DNA from 3 places in the Pseudomonas sp. 1176_21 genome. Region 3 is predicted to be linked to each of the others. Evidence: predicted binding sites of a transcription regulator. Region 3 holds the regulator's gene; each other region holds the start of a gene.
The links. The regulator sigma-54, encoded in region 3, starts transcription at its own class of promoters, with help from an activator protein. The targets are predictions, from matches to a motif close to ANTGGCATNNANNTTGCTNT.
Positions count from the first base shown of each region.

Region 1: a site for sigma-54 is predicted at 5,141-5,160, ahead of FW760_RS18620 (flagellar basal body rod protein FlgF). Genes of this name have one in related genera too.
Region 2: a site for sigma-54 is predicted at 6,420-6,439, ahead of glnA (glutamate--ammonia ligase). Genes of this name have one in related genera too.

Region 1 covers NZ_VXCV01000008.1:16,432-24,248, forward strand. The annotation lists gene FW760_RS18585 (autotransporter family protein) at 1-1,438, opposite strand, end outside; gene FW760_RS18590 (hypothetical protein) at 1,578-1,736, opposite strand; gene flgB (flagellar basal body rod protein FlgB) at 1,796-2,203, shown strand; gene flgC (flagellar basal body rod protein FlgC) at 2,207-2,650, shown strand; gene flgD (flagellar hook assembly protein FlgD) at 2,666-3,370, shown strand; gene flgE (flagellar hook protein FlgE) at 3,402-4,763, shown strand; gene FW760_RS18615 (hypothetical protein) at 4,836-5,027, shown strand; gene FW760_RS18620 (flagellar basal body rod protein FlgF) at 5,220-5,960, shown strand; gene flgG (flagellar basal-body rod protein FlgG) at 6,006-6,791, shown strand; gene flgH (flagellar basal body L-ring protein FlgH) at 6,845-7,540, shown strand; gene FW760_RS18635 (flagellar basal body P-ring protein FlgI) at 7,553-7,817, shown strand, end outside.
Region 2 covers NZ_VXCV01000005.1:203,882-211,698, reverse strand. The annotation lists gene FW760_RS14280 (glycogen/starch/alpha-glucan phosphorylase) at 1-2,038, opposite strand, end outside; gene FW760_RS14275 (YkgJ family cysteine cluster protein) at 2,239-2,643, shown strand; gene typA (translational GTPase TypA) at 2,801-4,621, opposite strand; gene thiI (tRNA uracil 4-sulfurtransferase ThiI) at 4,750-6,204, opposite strand; gene glnA (glutamate--ammonia ligase) at 6,536-7,817, shown strand, end outside.
Region 3 covers NZ_VXCV01000004.1:458,783-466,599, reverse strand. The annotation lists gene FW760_RS13005 (ZIP family metal transporter) at 1-187, shown strand, start outside; gene FW760_RS13000 (HPr family phosphocarrier protein) at 203-475, opposite strand; gene rapZ (RNase adapter RapZ) at 496-1,350, opposite strand; gene ptsN (PTS IIA-like nitrogen regulatory protein PtsN) at 1,353-1,817, opposite strand; gene hpf (ribosome hibernation-promoting factor, HPF/YfiA family) at 1,830-2,138, opposite strand; gene FW760_RS12980 (RNA polymerase factor sigma-54) at 2,221-3,714, opposite strand; gene lptB (LPS export ABC transporter ATP-binding protein) at 3,903-4,628, opposite strand; gene lptA (lipopolysaccharide transport periplasmic protein LptA) at 4,629-5,153, opposite strand; gene lptC (LPS export ABC transporter periplasmic protein LptC) at 5,140-5,712, opposite strand; gene FW760_RS12960 (KdsC family phosphatase) at 5,721-6,245, opposite strand; gene FW760_RS12955 (KpsF/GutQ family sugar-phosphate isomerase) at 6,246-7,220, opposite strand; gene FW760_RS12950 (ATP-binding cassette domain-containing protein) at 7,477-7,817, shown strand, end outside.

The DNA of each region.
Region 1 (7,817 bases), on a different contig from region 3:
CTTCGTCAGCACCTTTGCCGGTGACGGTCGCGACCAGTTTGTTGCCCTGGACTTTGTAGCTGTCGACCTTGAGCAGGGCCGAGCTGCTGACCAGGTTGATGTTGCCGTCGATCTTGCCGGCTTCGATCAGGCGATAGGTATTGCCCTTGGCGTTGAAGTCACTGCCCTTGGCGGCCAGCTTGACTTGCGAGCCTTTCTCGAATTCGGCAGTGCCAGTTACCTTCAGCACCGCTGCATTCGGGTTGGTGGCCGTGCTCAGGTTCAGCCCCAGCGAGGAGTTGCCTGCTACGGTCATGCTGCCGTCCAGCACGGTATGGGGTTTTACCAGGTTCAGGTGAGCGCTTCCGGTTTCTCCGCCCACGCTCATCCAGCCACCCTGACGCAGGCGGATGTTGGCGCCGTCGTTGCCCTGGGTGCCGCTGAAGTCGACGTTGCCATAGACGTCGATGGACGTCAGATCGATCAGGTTGCCCGTCACCTTGCTGCCGTTTTGCAGGCTCAGGTAGACGGTCTTGTTGGTTTCGGATGCATCGACCGCTTCATCTTCGGAGATCAGCGTGCCGCTGTTGACGACCCACAAAGCGTCACGGTTGGCCACGTCGATGTCGAAGTTGCCGATCACGATGGCCGCATCGGTCGCCTTGATGGTGCCGGTGTTGACGATCTGGCGCTCGGCGGTGGTGAAGCTGGCGCCGTCCACACGGATGCCTTCGGCGTCATCGCCGGTGGCGATGATGGTGCCGTTGTTGACGATGCCGGCCAGGTCGACCATGTCCACATTCTGCCCGTTGAAGCTGGTAGTGGCGTCGATGGCGGTAGCGCCGTTACCGGTAACCTGGATCAGGCCGTTGTTGATCAGCTTGCCGTCGATACGGCCGCCTTCCAGGTTGATGCCCTTGGCGCTGGTGCCCTTGGCGATGATGCGGCCAGTGGTGTCATTGAGCAGGTCGCCCTTGATCGTGCCGGTGAAGTCCAGTGCACGGGCCACGTCCATTTCGCTGCCGTCGAGCAGCGGTTCGCCGGTAGCGCTGAGCAGGCCCTGGTTGATGACGCTGCCATTGATGGTGGCCGGGTCGATCATCAGGGCATTGGAGCCGCCGCCCACGGCGCTGATGCTGCCCTTGTTGATCAGGTTGCCGTCGATCTGGTTGCTGGCCCAGCTGCTGCCGTCTTCCCAGGCGTCCAGGTCGATGCCGCCGGCAAAGTTGCCGCTGCTGTTGATCGTGGTGTTGAGAATCAGGTCGCCCTTGACGTGGTTGCCGTTGAATTCGATCGCGTCTTCGGCGGCACTGCCGGTGTAGGCGCCAGTGAATTCGAGGTTGCCTTCGTAGGTCTTGTGCTCGCTGATGAAGCCGGCATCGGTCAACTTGATGGTCTGGGCGCCGACAGGCAGGGCGGTGGCAGTGATTGCCAGGGCGAGCAGGGTCTTGCGAAACATCACAGGAGTCACGGTTTATTCCTTAAACACAGCGTATTGAATTCGGCGCTTGCCTGCGTGGCATGACGGCTGTGCGGTGATAGCCAGATGCCACGTAGCGGAGCGGGACGGATCTTAGATGAGAGATAGCGAATTGACATTAAAATTTGACGCCAAAAGGGCGCAGGGTGGGGTTGCCGCTGCCAGGCAATTGCCGCTTTGCCGGTGTCTGGCGGAAATCCGTTGCCGCTTTTCTGGCATTGCCATGGCTGGCAAGCGCGGAAAAGCCCAGGCTTTGCTGGGTTTTGTGTTTTGGCACGGGACTTGCTCTATCACCGGCAACGAACCCTACGGTCAACCTTCAAAGGTTTCCCCGACATGAGCATCAGTTTCGACAAAGCGCTTGGCATTCACGAAAAGGCACTGGGCTTTCGCGCCCAGCGTGCCGAAGTGCTGGCCAACAACATCGCCAACGCCGACACGCCCAACTACAAGGCGCGCGACATGGACTTCTCGTCCGTGCTGGCGGCCGAGACCGACAAGGTCAAGAACGGCCATTTCTCCCTCGAGCGCACCAACACCCGGCACATCGAGGCCCAAGGCCTGGCGATGGGTGACGAAACCCTGCAGTACCGCACGCCCATGCAGCCCTCGATCGACCAGAACACCGTTGACGCGCAGCTCGAGCAATCCAGCTATGCCGAGAACGCCGTGGGTTTCCAGGCCAGCTTCACGCTGCTCAACAGTAAATTCAAAGGGCTGGTGTCAGCCCTGCGCGGAGAGTAAGTCATGTCCCTTGCCAGCGTTTTCAACATTGCCGGTAGCGGCATGAGCGCGCAGACCACGCGCCTGAACACCGTTGCCTCCAACATCGCCAACGCCGAGACCGTTTCCTCGAGCATCGACCAGACCTACCGTGCCCGCCACCCGGTGTTCGCCACCACGTTCCAGCAGGCCCAGAATGGCGTCAGCCAGTCGCTGTTCCAGGACCAGGGCGAAGCCGGGCAGGGCGTTCAGGTACTGGGTGTGGTCGAAGACCAGAGCAACCTCGAGGCGCGCTATCAGCCCAACCATCCGGCGGCGAACAAGGACGGCTACGTCTACTACCCGAACGTCAACGTGGTCGAGGAAATGGCTGACATGATCTCCGCCAGCCGCTCGTTCCAGACCAACGCCGAACTGATGAACACGGCCAAAACCATGATGCAGAAGGTCCTGACCCTGGGTCAGTGATAAGGGGCGTTTTTTATGGCTGATGTAAACCTGAACGACGTCATTTCCAATTCCGGCGTCAAGAACTCCAGCAATACGAACGCGGCAAGCGGCCTGGGCGGCAAGACCGCCAACGGCCAGACCCTGGGCAAGGACGCGTTCCTTCAGCTGCTGGTTACCCAGATGCAGCACCAGAACCCGCTCGACCCCCAGGACAACAGCGAGTTCGTGGCCCAGCTGGCGCAGTTCTCCAGCCTAGAAGGCATCACCTCGCTGAACGATTCGGTCAACGCCATCACGGGGGCCATGGGGTCCTCGCAGGCGCTGCAGGCCTCCGGGCTGGTCGGTCGCTCGGTGATCACCCAGGCCGACAAGGCCGTGGTCGACACGACCAAGAGCTTCACTGGCCAGGTGGTGGTCCCGCAGTCGATCACTTCGGGCACCGTCACTGTCACCGACAAGGATGGCAAGACCATCAAGACCATCGACCTGGGCGAGCAGAAGGCCGGCAATGCCGACTTCATCTGGGACGGTACCAACGAGAAGGGCGAAAAGGTCGACCCGGGTACCTACACCTTCACGGCCAAGACCACCGTCGATGGCAAGTCGGCCGAGATGTACACCCTGCTGCCGGCCACCGTCAGCAGCGTCACCATCAGTCAGACCGGCGGCGAGCTGATGCTCAACCTCGCTGGCCTGGGCAGCGTTGCGCTGTCCAAAGTCCAAACTATCGGTATATAGAGCCGGCTAACGCGGCACAAGGAGTGGAAAGATGTCTTTCAATATCGGCCTTAGCGGTCTCTATGCAGCCAACAAGCAACTGGCTGTCACCGGCAACAACATCGCCAACGTTTCGACCACCGGCTTCAAGGCCTCGCGCGCCGAGTTCGCCGATGTGTACTCGGCCAGCAAACTGGGCGTGGGCAGCAAGACCGTCGGCAACGGGGTGCGTCTGGCTGCAGTCTCCCAGCAGTTCGGTCAGGGTGACATCAACAACACCGGCAACGTACTGGACATGGGTATCCAGGGCCAGGGCTACTTCGTCCTGAGCGACAACGGCTCGCTGAGCTACACCCGTTCCGGTGCGTTCCAGACCAACAAGGACAACTACGTGGTGACCTCGGACGGTATCCGTCTGCAAGGTTACGCGGCCGACGTCAACGGCAAGATCATCAAGGGCGTGCTGACCGACCTGAAGATCGACACCTCCGCGCTGGCGCCAAAGACCACCACGCTGATCGATCAGGGCATCAACCTGAACTCCTCGGCGCCGTCGATCCCGCTGCAGGTACTGGATGACAGCACGCCGCCGGTGCTGGTGGACAACAAGACGTTCGACCCTTCGGACGAGAGCACCTACACCAAATCGTTCCCGACCAAGATCTACGACAGTCAGGGCAACGAGCACACGATGGAGCAGTTCTATCGCAAGACCGGCGACAACCAGTGGACCACCTACACGCTGGTCGATGGTCGCAACCCGTTCGACCCTACCAGCACCAAGCCACTGTCCGGCACCATCAGCTTCAATCCTGATGGCAGTGTCAAGGCCATGACTGCCGACAATACCGGTCACCCGGCGGGCTCCGAATTCACCGTGGTCAACAACAACTTCACCATGAAAGGCTGGGTGCCGGCGTCCTACGACAAGGCCACCGACAAGTGGGCGTCCAACGGTTCGGCCGGCAATGCCGACGGCATCCGTATGAACATGACCAGCACCACGTCGTACAACACCGACACTGCCCGCATGTCCCAGGCGCAGGACGGCTATGCCACCGGCATCCTGTCCAGCCTGAGCATCGACTCCACCGGTGTGATGTTCGCCAGCTTCAGCAACCAGCAGTCCCGCGCCATCGGCCAGGTCGCGATTGCCAGCTTCGCCAACGAGCAGGGCCTGGAGCAGCTGGGTGGTACCCGCTGGAAAGAGACCTACGCCTCGGGCATCCCGGGCATCGACACGCCGAAGACCGGTACCCTGGGTTCGATCGAGTCCAACGCACTGGAAGCGTCCAACGTCAACCTGACCATGGAGCTGGTCGAGCTGATCAAGGCGCAGAGCAACTTCCAGGCGAACTCCAAGACCATCTCTACCGAAAGCACCATCATGCAGACCATCATCCAGATGACCTGATGATCGCCTGATGGAATGAGCATGGACGAACCCCTTTCTCGGAAGGGGTTCGTTGTTTCGGAGGCAGTAGAAATGAAGTGCGCACTCGCAATCGTGGGCTTCGCCTTGCTGGTGGTGGCTGTGCAGGTCGGCGCCGACATGGCCGCCTGGTATCGCTGGGAAAGCCAGGCCGATGGCCGGCTCGTCTGTTCGCAGGTTTCGCCGGGCGAGGGCTGGCGTCGGTTTGCCGGGCCTTTCAACAATGGCGCTTGCCGTGACAACTGAGGTTTGCCGCTAGCGGCAAGCTGGCGCCGTATTTTCGACGGTGCATCGCACGCGCAGGCGCTGGCCTGTGCTCCAGCCCCCGCATTGACGGGGCTTTACCCCTGTTTTGCAGAGTTGGTTTGAAACTTGCTTGAGTGACCGGCAAAGCAGCGGTGAACGGCAAGTGTTCGCCAGCGCAGCGGAGGATGATCTGTGGACAAGATGCTTTACGTGGCCATGACCGGTGCCAGCCAGAACGCACTGGCGCAACGGGCGCATGCCAACAACCTGGCGAACATTTCCACCAGCGGCTTTCAGCGCGACCTGGAGCAGGCGCGCTCGATGCCGGTGTTTGGTGACAGCTTTCCGGCGCGTGCCTATGCCATGACCGAACGTCCTGCCACCGATTTCAGCCCCGGTGCCATGCAGGAGACCGGCCGCGACCTGGACATCGCCATTGGTGGCGACGGCTTCATCGCCGTGCAGGCCCCGGATGGCAGCGAAGCCTACGTGCGTACCGCCAGCCTCAACATCGATGCCCTGGGCGTGCTGCGCGCGGGCAACGGCATGCCGGTGATGGGCAATGGTGGCCCGATTGCCGTGCCGCCCGAGCAGAAGGTCGAGATCGGCCAGGACGGCACCATCAGCATTCGCGCCATGGGTGAAGGCCCGCGGGTGATGGCCGAGGTCGATCGCATCAAGCTGGTCAACCCCGACGTCAAGACCCTCAACAAGGGCCTGGACGGCATGATCCACACCAAGAGCGGCCAGCCTGCCGATGCCGATGCCAACGTGCAGGTGGTGTCCGGTTTCCTGGAAGCCAGCAACGTCAACGCCGTCGAGGAAATGACCTCGGTGCTGGCGCTGTCCCGTCAATTCGAACTGCACGTCAAGATGATGACCACGGCCAAGGAAGGCGACGAAGCCATGGCTCGGGTTTTGCAAATCGGCTAATTACACAGACGTAGCGCCGTAAAACAGGCGCACGAGGAGAACAGCATGCTTCCGGCTCTTTGGGTCAGTAAAACCGGTTTGTCCGCCCAGGATACCAACCTGACCACCATTTCCAACAACCTGGCCAACGTCTCGACCACCGGCTTCAAGCGTGATCGTGCCGAGTTCCAGGACCTGCTCTACCAGATCAAGCGCCAGCCAGGTGCACAGTCGACCCAGGACAGCGAGCTGCCATCGGGTCTGCAGGTGGGTACTGGTGTGCGCATCGTCGGCACCCAGAAAAACTTCAGCACCGGCAGCCTGCAAACCACCGAGAACCCGCTGGACATGGCCATCAACGGTCGCGGCTTCTTCCAGGTACTGCAGCCAGACGGCACCGTTTCGTACAGCCGTGACGGTACCTTCCACCTGAACTCCGATGGCCAGGTGGTCACCGCCAACGGTTTCGCCCTCGAGCCTGCCGTGGTCGTGCCGCCAGACGCGCAGACCTTCACCGTGGGCCAGGACGGCACCGTATCGATCACCACCGCCGGCAACCCGGCCGCGCAGATCATCGGCAACATCCAGACCGCCGACTTCATCAACCCGGCCGGCCTGCAGGCCATGGGCAACAACCTGTTCCTGGAAACCGCCGCCAGCGGTGCGCCGCAGATCGGCACGCCGGGCCTGAACGGCTTCGGTACCACCCTGCAGCAGACCCTGGAAAACTCCAACGTCAGCACCGTGGAAGAGCTGGTCAACATGATCACCACCCAACGTGCCTACGAGATGAACTCCAAGGTGATTTCCACCGCCGACCAGATGCTCTCGTTCGTTACCCAGAACCTGTAAGTGAAGCCCCAGGGGCGCTGATGCGGCGCCTGTTACACCGTGAGGTCAGAGTCATGAGCCGTTTGTTGTCCGTATTCGCCCTGGGTGGGGTGGTGTTGCTGGCCGGTTGCGTCGCGCCGACGCCAAAGCCCAACGACCCGTACTACGCGCCTGTGTTGCCGCGTACACCCCTGCCTGCAGCGGCCAACAACGGCTCCATCTACCAGGCCGGTTTCGAGCAGAACCTGTACAGCGACCGCAAGGCGTTCCGGGTGGGCGACATCATCACCATCACGCTCAACGAGCGTACCCAGGCGAGCAAGAACGCCAACTCGCAGATCGCCAAGAACAGCAAGGCCGAGCTTGGCCTGACCTCGCTGTTCGGTGCCGGGGTCAACACCAACAATCCGTTTGGCGACGGTGACCTGAGCCTCAGCGCCGGCTACAGCGGCGACCGCGCCACCAAGGGCGACAGCAAGGCGGCCCAGGGCAATACCCTGACCGGTTCGATCACCGTCACCGTGGCCGACGTGCTGCCCAACGGCATCATCGCGGTACGCGGCGAGAAGTGGATGACCCTCAACACCGGCGACGAGCTGGTGCGTATTGCCGGCATGGTACGCGCCGACGACATCGCCACCGACAACACCGTGCCGTCGACCCGGGTCGCCGATGCGCGCATCACCTATTCGGGCACCGGCTCGTTTGCCGATGCCAGCCAGCCCGGTTGGCTGGACCGCTTCTTCATCAGCCCGCTTTGGCCTTTCTAGGTTCGGATGATCATGTTCAACATCAAGCAGCTGATTGCCGCGACTGTCCTGTTGTCCACCGCGTTCGGCGTACATGCCGAGCGGCTCAAGGACATCGCCAGCATTTCCGGCGTGCGTACCAACCAGTTGATCGGCTACGGCCTGGTGGTGGGGCTCAACGGCACGGGTGACCAGACTACCCAGACCCCGTTCACCCTGCAGACCTTCAACAACATGCTCTCGCAGTTCGGTATCAAGGTGCCGCCGGGCTCGGGCAACGTGCAACTGAAAAACGTCG
Region 2 (7,817 bases), on a different contig from region 3:
CGTCCAGGGTGCCGATGGTCAGCGCGCCATTGAGGCCGAACTTCATGTTGCTGGTGCCCGAGGCCTCGTAGCCGGCGGTGGAGATCTGCTCGGACAGGTCCGCCGCCGGGATGATGCTCTCGGCCAGGCTCACGTTGTAGTTGGGCAGGAACACCACCTTGAGCAGCCCGCGCACGGTCGGGTCGTTGTTGACCACCCTGGCGATGTCGTTGGCCAGCTTGATGATCAGCTTGGCCTGGTGATAGCTGGCGGCGGCCTTGCCGGCGAAGATCTTCACCCGCGGCGCCCAGTGCGTGCCCGGCTCGGCGCGGATCGCCTGGTACAGCGCCACGGTATGCAGCAGGTTGAGCAGCTGGCGCTTGTATTCGTGGATACGCTTGACCTGCACATCGAACATCGCCTCGGGGTCGACCGTGATGCCCAGGCGCTCCTGGATCAGGTTGGCCAGGGCCTTCTTGCTGTGCAGGCGCTGCTGGGCGAAGGCCTTGCGAAACGCCGGCTTGTCGGCGAACGGTTCGAGGCGCCGCAGGTGCTTCTCGGGGTCGTCCAGCACCTCGGGCCCCAGCGCCTCCACCAGCATGCGGGTGAGCGGCGGGTTGGCCTGGTACAGCCAGCGGCGGAAGGTGATGCCGTTGGTCTTGTTGTTGATCCGCTCGGGGTAGAGCTTGTGCAGTTCGGCGAACACGGTGCTGCGCATCAGCTTGGTGTGCAGCCCCGACACGCCGTTGACGCTGTGCGACCCGAGGAACGCCAGGTTGCCCATGCGCACCCGCCGGCCGTTGTCCTCCTCGATCAGCGACACCGCGCGCAGCACGTCGAAGTCATGGATGCCCTTGGCCCGCAGCGCGTCGATATGAAAGGCGTTGATCAGGTAGATGATCTGCATGTGGCGCGGCAGCATGCGCTCCATCAGGCCCACCGACCAGGTTTCCAGCGCCTCGGGCAGCAGGGTGTGGTTGGTGTAGGCCAGGGTATCGACGGTGAGCTGCCAGGCGGTGTCCCACGGCAGTTCGTGCTGGTCCACCAGCAGGCGCATCAGCTCGGCCACGGCAATCGAGGGGTGGGTGTCGTTGAGCTGGATGGCGGCCTTTTCGTGCAGGTTGAGCAGCGTGGGGTTCATGTTCAGGTGGCGGCGCAGCAGGTCCTGCAGCGAGGCCGAGACGAAGAAGTACTCCTGGCGCAGGCGCAGCTCCTGGCCGGCCTCGGTGCTGTCGGCCGGGTACAGTACCCGCGAGATGCTCTCGGCGCGGGCCACTTCGGCCACCGCGCCCAGGTGGTCGCCGGCATTGAAACGCTCCAGGTGCAGCTCTTCCAGGGCCCGTGCGCGCCACAGGCGCAGGGTATTGACGCTGGCACCACGCCAGCCCACCACGGGCGTGTCGTAGGCCACCGCGCGCACCGTTTCGGCCGGCCACCACACCTGGCGCGGCTGGCCGGATTCGTCGTGCCGGGTCTCGACGCTGCCGCCGAAACTGATCGGGTAGATCACCTCGGCACGCTCGAACTCCCAGGGGTTGCCGAAATCCAGCCAGTTTTCGGTCTGCTCCTGCTGCCAGCCGTCGACCACGGCCTGGCGAAACAGCCCGTGCTCATAGCGGATACCGTAGCCGTGGGCGGCAATGCCCAGGGTCGACATGCTCTCCATGAAGCACGCCGCCAGGCGCCCGAGGCCGCCGTTGCCCAGCGCCGCATCGGGTTCGAGCAGGCGGATGCGCTCCAGGTCCACGTCCAGCCCGGTCATTGCTTCACGGGCGATGTCCAGCAGGCCGAGGTTGCTCAGGCTGTCGTACAGCAGGCGGCCGATGAGAAATTCGAGGGAGAGGTAATAGACGCGCTTCTGGCTCTTGCGGTAGATCTGCCGCGTGTGGTCCATCCAGTGGTCGACCATGTGGTCGCGGGCGGCCAGGGCGATGGCCTCGAACCAGTCGTGGTCGAAGGCGTGCTCGGGGTCCTTGCCGACGGCATAGGTCAGTTTTTCCAGTACAGCGGTGCGAAAGGCAGCCACCTGTGCGTCACGTGCGAGTGGTTCCTGAGACATACGACGTCCTCGGGCAAGTTGACGAATGCGGATGGGGATTTCTCAGCCTAGACGGTTCGACCGGGCGCGGTAGCGCGGGTTCGTTTGTTTCTGTGCAAAAGCGGTACCGGGTTGGCACGAACCCGGCAAATGGTTGTTCACATTTTGACCAACTCCGGTATGATCGCGCGCCCACCCGACCATCTGAAAAACCGAACCTGATGAAACCGACCCTGATTGCCGCCGCCGAACTCGACCGCCTGGATACCTGGCAGAGGTATTCCAGCCACATGTGCGGGGGCTGCATGTCCAGTTGCTGCACCTTGCCGGTGGAGGTCAAGCTCACGGATCTGATCCGCATTGGCGTGGTGGACGAATTCGAACGGGGCGAGCCGCCCAAGAACATCGCCAAGCGCCTGCAGAAGGATGGGATCGTCGAGCGCTTCAACCAGAAGTCCGGGATCTTCACCTTGCAGCGCATGAGCAACGACGATTGCCTGTACCTGGACCGCAAGACGCGGTTCTGCACCATTTACGACAAGCGCCCCGACACCTGCCGCAACCACCCAAGGATTGGCCCGCGGCCGGGGTACTGCGCGTACAAGCCAAAGCCCGTGGCCCGCTGAAAAGCATCGCGGGTCAAGCCCGCTCCCACAAGGTTGTGCATTTACCTGTGGGAGCGGGCTTGACCCGCGATTCGGCCAGCGCAAGTTTCAGGCCTTGCACAAACAAAAACGCCCCCGGCCTTTCGACCGGGGGCGTTTTCATTCAGCCTGAGCTAACTCAGTTCTTGGCTTTCTTGGCAGCGCGGGTACGCTCGCCTTCGTCCAGGATCTTCTTGCGCAGACGGATCGACTTGGGGGTGACTTCGCACAGCTCGTCGTCCTGGATGAATTCCAGGGCCTGTTCCAGGGTGAAGCGAACAGGTGGCACCAGAGCGATGGTTTCGTCTTTGCCCGAAGCACGCATGTTGTCGAGCTTCTTGCCCTTGGTAGGGTTGACGCCCAGGTCGTTGTCACGGCTGTTCAGACCGACGATCTGACCGTTGTAGATCTCCTGGCCGTGCTCGACGAACAGCTTGCCGCGCGCCTGCAGGGTTTCCAGCGAGTAGGTCAGCGCCTTGCCGGTCTCTACCGATACCAGTACGCCGTTCTGACGGCCGGACATGTGGCCGGACTTCATTGGCGCGTAGCGATCGAAGATCGAGGTCAGGATGCCTGCACCGTTGGTCAGGGTCAGGAACTGGTTGCGGAAACCGATCAGACCACGGGCTGGAATGTTGTATTCCAGACGTACACGGCCCTTGCCATCCGGCACCATGTTGGTCAGGTCGCCTTTACGCAGGCCCATTTCTTCCATGACCTTGCCCTGCGAATCTTCAGGGATGTCGATGGTGACGTTCTCGAACGGCTCGTGCTTGGCACCGTCGATTTCGCGGATGATCACTTCCGGACGACCAACACCCATTTCGAAGCCTTCGCGACGCATGGTTTCGATCAGTACCGACAGGTGCAGCTCACCACGGCCCGATACCTTGAACTTGTCGGCCGAGTCGCCTTCTTCAACGCGCAGTGCAACGTTGTACAGCAGCTCCTTGTCCAGACGCTCCTTGATGTTGCGGCTGGTGACGAACTTGCCTTCCTTACCGCAGAACGGCGAGTCGTTGACCTGGAAGGTCATCGAAACGGTCGGCTCGTCGACGGTCAGCGGCTTCATCGCCTCGACTGCGTCCGGGGAGCACAGGGTGTCGGAGATGAACAGCTCGTCGAAACCGCTGATGCAGACGATGTCGCCGGCCTGGGCTTCTTCGACGTCGACGCGGTGCAGGCCGTGGTGACCCATCAGCTTGAGGATACGACCGTTGCGGCGCTTGCCGTCAACGTCGATGGCCACAACCGGGGTGTTCGGCTTGACGCGACCACGGGCGATGCGGCCAACACCGATTACGCCCAGGAAGCTGTTGTAGTCCAGTGCCGAGATCTGCATCTGGAACGGACCGTCGCGGTCGACGCTTGGCGCTGGCACGTTGTCGACGATCGACTGGTACAGCGGGGTCATGTCTTCGGCCATTTCGGTGTGGTCCAGACCGGCAATGCCGTTCAGGGCCGAGGCGTAGACGACCTTAAAGTCCAGCTGTTCGTCGGTGGCACCCAGGTTGTCGAACAGGTCGAAGATCTGGTCCAGAACCCAGTCAGGACGCGCGCCCGGACGGTCGACCTTGTTGATCACCACGATCGGACGCAGGCCGGCTTCGAAAGCCTTCTTGGTCACGAAACGGGTTTGCGGCATAGGGCCGTCCTGGGCGTCAACCAGCAGCAGCACGGAGTCGACCATAGACATCACACGCTCTACTTCACCACCGAAGTCGGCGTGGCCCGGGGTGTCCACGATGTTGATGTGGTAGCCGTTCCAGTTGATGGCGGTGTTTTTCGCCAGAATGGTAATGCCGCGCTCTTTTTCCTGGTCGTTGGAGTCCATCACGCGCTCGTCGTTGAGCTCGTTGCGCTCCAGGGTGCCGGACTGACGCAGCAGTTTGTCTACCAGGGTGGTCTTGCCATGGTCAACGTGGGCGATGATGGCGATGTTGCGTAGATTTTCGATCACTTGTGTATCTCGATCAGAGGATTCGGGTTGCCGCCCAGTCTAGGCGGCGAATGTGAATGAACGGCGCTCAACGGGCTCGTCGGTCGGGAGGGCGATGGCGGATACTGCCGCCATACAACCCCGGCATCTTATGTCGGACGATAAACGCGCACATTGGCATGCCCCTCACTCAGTAGATGGTGGGCATGCAGGCGACTCATCACTCCCTTGTCGCAATACAGCAAGTACTGGCGCGTGGGGTCCAGCTCCTTGAAGCGACTGTTGAGGGCGTAGAACGGCAAGGCCTTGACCTCGATGCCGTCCAGTTCCAGAGGCTGGTCTTCCTGGGCGTCGGGGTGACGAATGTCGATCACCACCTGCCCGGCCAGCGCCTGGCTGACTTCTTCGATCTGGATATCCTGGCCCAGTTCATCGATCACGTGGTCGATGGACACCAGGCGGGCGCGTTCCAGGGCGCGCTCGAGCACGGCCATGTCGAACTGCTTCTCTTCATGGTCGACGCGGTGACGCTTGGCACAGGTGGTCGGGTTCACCGAGATCACGCCGCAGTACTCGGGCATGTGCTTGGCGAACTCGGCGGTGCCGATTTCATTGGCCTGGTCGATGATGTCCTGCTTGTGGCTGGCCAGCAGCGGGCGCAGCACCAGCTTCTCGGTGGCCGAGTCGATCACCGCCAGGTTGGGCAATGTCTGGCTGGACACCTGGGAAATCGCCTCGCCGGTGACCAGCGCGTCGATCTGCAGGCGGTCGGCGATGTTGGTGGCGGCGCGCAGCATCATGCGCTTGAGGGTCACGCCCATGTAGCTGTTGTCGACCTTGCCGAGGATCTCGCCCACCACCTCTTCGAACGGCACGCTGACGAACAGCACGCGCTGGCTGCTGCCGTACTTCTTCCACAGGTAGTGCGCGACTTCCATCACGCCCAGCTCGTGGGCACGGCCGCCCAGGTTGAAGAAGCAGAAGTGGGTCATCAGGCCGCGGCGCATCATCTGGTAGGCCGCCACGGTGGAGTCGAAGCCGCCGGACATCAGCACCAGGGTCTGCTCCAGCGCGCCCAGCGGGTAGCCGCCGATGCCCTTGTGCTGGTTGTGGATCACGTACAGGCGCTTGTCGCGGATCTCGATGCGCACTTCCACTTCGGGGTTGCGCAGGTCGATGCCGGCGGCGCCGCACTGCTGGCGCAGCTGGCTGCCGACATAGCGGTCGACGTCCATCGAGCTGAAATCATGGTGGCCGCCGCGCTTGCAGCGCACGGCAAAGTGCTTGCCGGCCAGCAGGTGGCCGAAATGCGTCTTGCACTTGGCGACGATATCGTCGAAGTCGCCCAGCGGGTACTCATCGACCTGGAGGAAATGCGCGATGCCCGGCATGCAGCTCAGGCGCTCGGTCATTTCGCGCAGCACCTTCTCGTCGTCCAGGCGGGTGACCACCTCCAGATTGTCCCAGACACCATCGACCGCGAGCGCAGGATCCAGGTCCTTGAGCACGGTGCGGATGTTGCGGCCCAGTTGACGGATGAAGCGCTTGCGAACCGGGCGGCTCTTGATGGTGATCTCTGGAAAGACTTTGACGATTAGTTTCATGAAAACAGCGCGCGCGTGGCCAGCCGAAAAAGAAGGGGCGCGGATTATAGCGGAATTCGCTCAAGCTTTGAGCAACTTTTGTACAGAAGGTTTCACGCGCACCATTTTGGGTCACTCAAACGAAAAAACGCCTCCTAAGAGTGCAGGAAAAACCCCTGAAGCGCCGTTGGCACCCGTAAACGCGTGAGAATGGGGCGAAAAACCCAACTCGGGGCACTGGCATGCAATTTGCTCCCTTGTGAGGCAGGTTGCCTTGGCCGACTATTCGCGCCCGGCATCACCCAAATTACAAGGGCTGCACAGGCACGCTCTACCCCACCCGGAGGACACCATGTCGAAGTCGGTTCAACTCATCAAAGATCATGACGTTAAATGGATTGATCTGCGCTTCACTGACACCAAGGGCACCCAGCACCACGTCACCATGCCAGCCCGTGACGCGCTGGAAGACGACTTCTTCGAAGCCGGCAAGATGTTCGACGGTTCCTCCATCGCTGGCTGGAAAGGCATCGAAGCCTCCGACATGATCCTGATGCCGGACGACTCCACCGCCGTGCTCGACCCGTTCACCGAAGAGCCGACCCTGATCCTGGTCTGCGACATCATCGAACCGTCGACCATGCAAGGCTACGACCGCGACCCGCGCGCCATCGCCAAGCAGGCCGAAGAGTTCCTGCGCTCCACCGGCATCGGCGATACCGTATTCGCAGGCCCTGAGCCTGAGTTCTTCATCTTCGACGAAGTGAAGTTCAAGTCCGACATTTCGGGCTCGATGTTCAAGATCTACTCCGAGCAGGGCTCGTGGATGTCCGACCAGGACGTGGAAGGTGGCAACAAGGGCCACCGTCCAGGCGTCAAGGGCGGCTACTTCCCGGTTCCGCCGTTCGACCACGACCACGAGATCCGTACTGCCATGTGCAACGCACTGGAAGAAATGGGCCAGGTCGTCGAAGTGCACCACCACGAAGTGGCGACTGCCGGTCAGAACGAAATCGGCGTCAAGTTCAACACCCTGGTGAAAAAAGCTGACGAAGTTCAGACCCTGAAATACGTCGTGCACAACGTTGCCGACGCCTATGGCCGCACCGCTACCTTCATGCCAAAACCGCTGTACGGCGACAACGGCTCGGGCATGCACGTGCACATGTCGATCTGGAAAGACGGCAAGAACACCTTCGCCGGCGAAGGCTATGCCGGCCTGTCCGATACCGCCCTGTACTTCATCGGCGGCATCATCAAGCACGGCAAGGCCCTGAACGGCTTCACCAACCCGTCGACCAACTCCTACAAGCGTCTGGTCCCGGGCTTCGAAGCCCCGGTCATGCTGGCCTACTCGGCACGCAACCGTTCTGCCTCGATCCGCATTCCTTACGTGTCGAGCCCCAAGGCCCGCCGTATCGAAGCGCGCTTCCCGGACCCGGCGGCCAACCCGTACCTGGCCTTCGCTGCGCTGCTGATGGCCGGCCTGGACGGCATCCAGAACAAGATCCACCCAGGCGATGCCGCCGACAAGAACCTGTACGACCTGCCGCCTGAAGAGGCCAAAGAGATCCCGCAGGTCTGTGGCAGCCTGAAGGAAGCCCTGGAAGAGCTGGACAAGGGCCGTGCGTTCC
Region 3 (7,817 bases):
GTGGGTGGTGAGCGTCGCCGAACTGATGCTGCCGCTGGGCCTGGCTTTCGCTGCCGGGGCCATGTTGCTGGTGGTGACCCAGGAGATCATTCCCGAGTCACGCAGCAACGGCAATCATCGCCTGGCCAGCCTGGGGCTGTGCATCGGGTTCTGCCTGATGATGGTGATGGATACCGCGTTGTCCTGAAGCGAGAAGGCGAGGTTACTCGCCTTCGTCGAAATAGTTGTTGATCAGTTCGACCAGGCCTTGCAGCGCTTCGGCTTCCTGTTCGCCTTCGGTCTTGAGGTGGATGCTCGTGCCCTTGCCAGCGGCGAGCATCATCACGGCCATGATGCTCTTGCCATCGACCATCGACTCCGGGGTACGGCCTACACGCACCGAACACGGGTACTTGCCCGCCACGCCAACGAACTTGGCCGCTGCCCGGGCGTGCAGCCCCAGCTTGTTGATAATCTCGATTTCAATTGCGGGCATCGCGGGCGGGATCCTGAGGGCTAGAGGTCGCGGTGGCGAACCTGGACGTTCTTCAATGTTTGTTGCAGCACCTGGCCCAGGCGTTCGGTGATGTACACCGAGCGATGATGACCGCCGGTGCAGCCGATGGCGATGGTGACATAGGCCCGGTTGCTGGCGGCGAACCGTGGCAGCCACTTGAGCAGGTACGACGAAATGTCCTGGAACATCTCCTCGACGTCCGGTTGCGCGGCCAGGTAGTCGATGACCGGTTGCTCCAACCCCGAATGATCCCGCAGCTCGGGCTTCCAATAGGGGTTGGGCAGGCAGCGCACATCGAACACCAGGTCGGCGTCGACCGGCATGCCACGCTTGAAGCCGAACGACTCCACCAGAAACGCCGTGCCCGGCTCGGGCTGGTTGAGCAGGCGCAGCTTGATCGAGTCGCGCAGCTGGTACAGGTTGAGGTTGGTGGTGTCGATCTTGAGGTCGGCCAGGTCGGCGATCGGCCCCAGCAGGTCGCTCTCTACCCGGATAGCTTCGGCCAGGGAGCGTTGCGTGTTGGTCAGCGGGTGGCGTCGGCGCGTCTCCGAGAAGCGCTTGAGCAGCGTTTCCTCGTCGGCGTCCAGGTACACCACATCGCAATGGATGTGCTTGCTGCGGGCATCCTCCAGCAGCTCGGGGAAGCGGCTCAGGTGGCTGGGCAGGTTGCGCGCGTCGATGGAAACGGCCACCAGCGGCTGCAGCAGCTCGGTATTGATCAGTGCGTTTTCGGCCAGTTGCGGCAACAGCCCGGCAGGCAGGTTGTCGATGCAGTAGTAGCCGTTGTCCTCAAGTACCGCGAGCGCGGTGCTCTTGCCGGAGCCGGAGCGACCGCTGACGATGATCAAACGCATGTTCAGTGCCCGTTTTGCACGTCCAGTACGACCTGGTACAGGGATTGGCTATCGGTGGCCGCGCGCAGTTTGTCGCGCACGTCCTTGCGGTCGAGCATGCTGGCGATCTGGCGCAGCAGCTCAAGGTGCGCATCGGTGGCGGCTTCCGGGACCAGCAGCAGAAACAGCAGGTCGACGGGAGCGCCATCGATGGCGTCGAAGTCGATGGGAGCGTCCAGGTGCAGCAGGGCGCTTACCGGTTTTTCACAACCTTTCAAGCGGCAGTGCGGGATGGCGATACCATTGCCGAAGCCGGTCGAGCCCAGTTTTTCACGGGCGATCAGGCTCTCGAACACGGTTTGGGTGTCCAGCTCGGGTACTTCCTTGCCGATCAGATTGGCAATCTGTTCGAGCGCACGCTTTTTACTGCCGCCCGACACGTTCACGAGGGAACGGCCGGGGGTCAGGATATCTTCTAGTCGGATCATGGGTGGGGGGGATCAGCGGGCCGCTGCACCTTGCAGGAGGCTTTGCTGTTTTTCCTTGTGTTTTTTCAGTTGGCGGTCGAGCTTGTCGGTAAGGGCGTCGATCGCTGCATACATGTCTTGATGTTCGGCGTTGGCAACCACTTCGCCGCCCGGGATCTGCAAGGTAGCCTCAATTTTCTGCTGAAGCTTTTCGACCTTCATGATCACCGTCACGTTGGTGATCTTGTCGAAGTGACCCTCCAGTCGTTTCAGCTTCTGCTCGACATACTCGCGCAGTGGCGGAGTGACTTCTACATGCTGTCCACTGATATTGACTTGCATACAGCTTCTCCTTTTGTTGCCGGTGCATAAGAGGCAGGTGTTGCGCCTGCCACTGAATTGCGGTGGCACATCTCAGGGGATGTCACATCAATCGCTTGCGTTCGCTCGACGGTGCAATGCCAAGGGACTCGCGGTACTTGGCGACGGTGCGACGGGCTACCTGGATGCCTTGTGCCTCCAGTAAACCAGCGATCTTGCTGTCACTCAATGGCTTTTTCTGATTTTCAGCCGCGACCAGTTTCTTGATGATCGCGCGGATCGCCGTGGACGAGCATTCGCCGCCCTCGGAGGTGCTCACGTGGCTCGAGAAAAAGTATTTCAGTTCGTAGATGCCGCGCGGGGTGTGCATGTATTTCTGCGTGGTCACCCGCGAAATGGTCGACTCGTGCATGCCCACCGCCTCGGCGATATCGTGCAGTACCAGCGGTTTCATCGCCTCGTCGCCGTGGTCGAGAAAGCCGCGCTGGTGCTCGACGATCTGCGTGGCCACCTTCATCAGCGTCTCGTTGCGGCTCTGCAGGCTCTTGATGAACCAGCGCGCCTCCTGCAACTGGTTGCGCATGAAGGTGTTGTCGGCGCTGGTGTCGGCGCGACGCACGAAACCGGCGTATTGCGGGTTGACCCGCAGGCGCGGCACGGCTTCCTGGTTCAGCTCGACCAGCCAGCGGTCGGAATCCTTGCGCACGATGACATCGGGCACCACGTATTCGGCTTCGCTGGACTCGATCTGCGAGCCGGGGCGCGGGTTGAGGCTCTGTACCAGTTCGATGACCTGGCGCAGTTCGTCTTCCTTGAGCTTCATGCGACGCATCAGCTGGCTGTAGTCGCGGCTGCCGAGCAGGTCGATGTAGTCGCTGACCAGGCGCTGCGCCTCGGCCATCCACGGCGTACGCGGCGGCAGCTGGCGCAGTTGCAGCAGCAGGCATTCGCTGAGGTTGCGGGCACCGATGCCGGCGGGCTCGAACTGCTGGATGCGGTGCAGCACGGCCTCGACTTCGTCGAGTTCGATGTCCAGTTCCGGGTCGAACGACTCGCACACCTCTTCGAGGGTTTCTTCGAGATAGCCCTGGTTGTTGATGCAGTCGATCAGCGTCACGGCAATCAGCCGGTCGGTGTCGGACATCGGTGCCAGGTTGAGCTGCCACAGCAGGTGGCTCTGCAGGCTCTCGCCGGCAGAGGTGCGGGTGGTGAAGTCCCACTCGTCATCGTCATTGCTGGGCAGGCTGCTGGCGCTGGTCTGGTAGATGTCTTCCCAGGCCGTGTCGACCGGCAGTTCGTTGGGGATGCGCTCGTTCCATTCGCCTTCTTCGAGGTTGTCCACCGTGGGGGCGGACTCCTGGAAGCTGCTCTCCTGAGGTTCGGCAACCGGCTTGGTCTCGGCGTTGTCGGCCATCGGGTCGCTGTTGTCGAAATCCTCGCCTTCTTCCTGGCGTTCGAGCATCGGGTTGGACTCCAGCGCCTCCTGGATTTCCTGTTGCAGGTCCAGGGTGGAGAGCTGGAGCAGTCGGATAGCCTGTTGCAACTGAGGAGTCATCGTCAGTTGCTGGCCCATTCTTAGGACGAGCGATGGTTTCATGGCTGGGGCTTAACACCTTATTCGCCGGCGCACAGGCGCCATCTACTACAAGGGCGCGAGAGGCGCCAACTTTAAGCAAATTATATGCCTGAAATCAAAGCGTTTGCCTAGAGCGCTGGAACAATTAACCCCGGGTGGAGCCATTTCCCAGCGCCCAGGCAGCGCCATGTTCAGCCATGTGCCGCAGCTTACAGGCGGAACTCGTGGCCGAGGTACACCTCTTTCACCAGGTCGTTGGCCAGGATGGTCTGTGCATCGCCTTCGGCGATCAACTGGCCATCGTTGACGATGTAGGCGGTTTCGCAGATATCCAGGGTTTCACGGACGTTGTGGTCGGTGATCAGCACGCCGATGCCCTTGGCCTTCAGGTGGTGGATGATCTGCTTGATGTCGCCCACGGAGATCGGGTCGACACCGGCGAAAGGTTCGTCGAGCAGGATGAACTTGGGCGCGGTGGCCAGTGCCCGGGCAATCTCCACCCTGCGCCGCTCACCACCGGACAGGCTCATGCCCAGGTTGTCGCGGATGTGGCTGATGTGAAATTCCTGCAGCAGGCTTTCAAGCTCCTTGCGGCGACCATCGCGGTCGAGTTCCTTGCGGGTCTCGAGGATCGCCATGATGTTGTCGGCCACCGACAGCTTGCGAAAGATCGAGGCTTCCTGCGGCAGGTAGCCGATGCCGGCACGTGCGCGACCATGCATGGGCTGGTGGCTGACGTCCAGGTCGTCGATCAGCACGCGGCCCTGGTCGGCCTGTACCAGGCCGACGATCATGTAGAAGCAGGTGGTCTTGCCGGCGCCGTTGGGGCCGAGCAGGCCGACGATCTGGCCGCTGTCGATGGACAGGCTGACATCACGCACGACTTGCCGGCTTTTGTAGGCCTTGGCCAGGTGCTGGGCTTTGAGGGTTGCCATCTACTCGGCCTTCTTCTTCGGCTGGATCACCATGTCGATGCGCGGACGCGACTCGGTGACTTTGCCACCGCGACCAGCGGTAGCGATCTGCTTCACCGTGTCGTAGACGATTTTCTCGCCTTCGGTGGTGTTGCCTTCATTGATGACCTTGGCGCGGTCAATCAGCACGATGCGGTTCTGTGGCGCATTGTACTGAATGGTCTTGCCGTAGCCCTGCATCTTGTCCGGCTTGGCTGCGCTCTGCTGCTGCTCGAAGTAGGCCAGGTTGCCCACCGAGGTCACGACGTCGATATCGCCGGAGGCAGTGCGGGTGATGGTCACGGTGTTGCCTTTGATCATCATCGAGCCCTGGGTGATGATCACGTCACCGGTATAGGTGGCAACGCCTTTCTTGTCATCCAGTTGAGCCTGGTCAGCCTGGATACGGATAGGCTGATCACGGTCGTTCGGCAGGGCCCAGGCGCTCGCGCTTCCCAGTGCTGCGCTCAGGCTGAGCAAAAAGGGGAGGGTTTTAACGAGCCTCATACTGTCCTCTTACGTTGGACAGCAGGTTCATCCTGCCGTCTTTCAGATACGCTTTCATTCCCTTGCCCGTAGTTGTGCCACCGGCGCCGTCGATTCTAACGGCTTGCTCGGTCTGCGCATATTGCTTCTGCGGGAAGACTGTCATGCGGGTAGTGGTAATAATGGTTTCGCGGTTCTGGTCGTCGGTGCGGGCAACCCGCACGTTGTCGATCAGTTCCACTTCGGTGCCGTCCGGGTTGACCTCGCCGCGGGTGCTCTGCACGTGCCACGGGTAGGCGGTACCGCGGTACATGTTGAGGTCCGGCGTGGTCAGCAGCGTCACTTCGCTGGCCTTGAGGTGTTCGACCTTGTCGGCGGTCATCTCGTACTGCAGCTTGCCATCGGGCAGAAACTGCACGCTGTGGGCGTTGATGGCGTAGTAGTCGATGGCACTTTCGTCGACCTGCGCTGCGGGCTCGTCGAGGAACGTCTCGGGGCTGATGTTCCAGTAGCCGACCGCTGCAAACAAGGCAGCGATCACACTGAACAGCGCGATATTGCGGATCTTTTTACTGAACATGGATCGCTCTACAGGTAGTTGGCATTCGCCGCGTCCAGGTTGCCCTGGGCTTGCAGGATCAGTTCGCAGAACTCGCGGGCTGCGCCTTCGCCACCGCGCGCAAGGGTCACGCCATGGGCGTGCTGGCGCACGAACGGAGCGGCACTGGCTACGGCCATGCCCAGGCCGACCCGGCGAATCACCGGCAGGTCTGGCAGGTCGTCGCCCAGGTAGGCAACCTGTTCATAGCTTAGGCCCAGTTGACCAAGAAGGTCGTCGAGCACCACCAGTTTATCTTCGCGGCCCTGGTACAGGTGCGGGATGCCGAGGTTTTTCGCACGACGTTCGACCACCGGCGTCTTGCGCCCGCTGATGATCGCGGTGGTCACGCCCGAGTTCATGAGCATCTTGATGCCCTGGCCGTCGAGGGTGTTGAAGGTCTTGAATTCGCTGCCGTCCTCGAGAAAGTACAGGCGACCGTCGGTCAGCACGCCGTCCACATCGAATACCGCCAGCTTGATGGCCTTGCCGCGTTGCAGCAGATCGTCGTTCATTTACATCACTCCGGCGCGCAGCAGGTCGTGCATATTCAGGGCGCCGACCGGCTGGTCGAGCGTGTCCACCACCACCAGCGCGCTGATCTTGTGGTCTTCCATGATCTTCAAGGCCTCGGCCGCGAGCATCTCGGCGCGGGCGGTCTTGCCGTGTACGGTCATCACTTCGTCGATCAACGTGGTGTGCACGTCGATGTTGCGATCCAGGCTGCGGCGCAGGTCGCCGTCGGTGAACACCCCGGCCAGGCGGCCGTCGCTTTCGCGCACCACGGTCATGCCCAAACCTTTGCGAGACATTTCAAGAAGGGCGTCCTTGAGCAGCGTGCCGCGCTGAACCTGAGGCAGCTCGTCACCGCCGTGCATCACGTTCTCGACCTTGAGCAGCAGGCGTCGGCCCAAGGCACCGCCCGGGTGCGAGAAGGCGAAGTCTTCGGCAGTGAAGCCGCGTGCCTCGAGCAGGGCGATGGCCAGGGCGTCGCCGAGTACCAGCGCAGCGGTGGTGGAGGACGTCGGGGCCAGGTTCAGCGGGCAGGCCTCCTGGCCCACGCGGGCGTCCAGGTTGACCTCGGCGGCCTTGGCCAGCGGCGAGTCGGGGTTGCCGGTGAGGCTGATGAGCTTGATGCCCAGGCGCTTGATCAGTGGCAGCAGGGTCACGATTTCGTTGGTGGTGCCCGAGTTGGACAGTGCCAGGATGATGTCGTCCCGGGTGATCATGCCCATGTCGCCGTGGCTGGCCTCGGCGGGGTGAACGAAGAACGACGTGGTGCCGGTGCTGGCCAGGGTGGCGGCAATCTTGTTGCCGATGTGCCCGGATTTGCCCATGCCCACCACCACGACCCGGCCCTTGCTGGCCAGGATCAGCTCGCAGGCCTTGACGAAATCGGCGTCGATATGGGCCAGCAGGCCCTCTACCGCTTCGATCTCGAGACGGATGGTGCGCTGTGCGGATTGGATCAGGTCGGTGGATTGGCTCATGTCGTAGATCGGATTGCCTGATGAAAAGGCGGGGATTATAGCGGTAATGCGCCAAAGCCTCACCTGTGATTGCAAGGATGCTCTGCCAGAAACCTTAAGTGAGCCTTAACTTGAGCTGAACAGCCTCGGTGATGGCCTTGGGGTGGCTCTATCAGCGGTGCTATAGTTCGCCGCCTGTTCGGCCCGCTCGGAGCGTGCGTGCCTCCATGAAGGAGGTTGGCGTCTGAGTGAAAAGGCTGCATCGCAAGGAGTTTAGATGAGCGTTGATAACGCCTACGCGGTCGAATTGAAGGGCGTGACCTTCAAGCGCGGCGCGCGCAGCATCTTCAATAATGTCGACATACGCATTCCCCGCGGCAAGGTTACCGGCATCATGGGGCCTTCCGGGTGCGGCAAGACCACGCTGCTGCGTCTGATGGGCGCGCAACTGCGCCCTGCCAGCGGCGAGGTGTGGGTGGCCGGGCAAAACCTGCCGACCCTGTCGCGCAGCGACCTGTTCGACGCGCGCAAGCACATGGGCGTGCTGTTCCAGAGCGGTGCACTGTTCACCGACCTCGACGTGTTCGAGAACGTCGCCTTCCCGCTGCGGGTGCATAC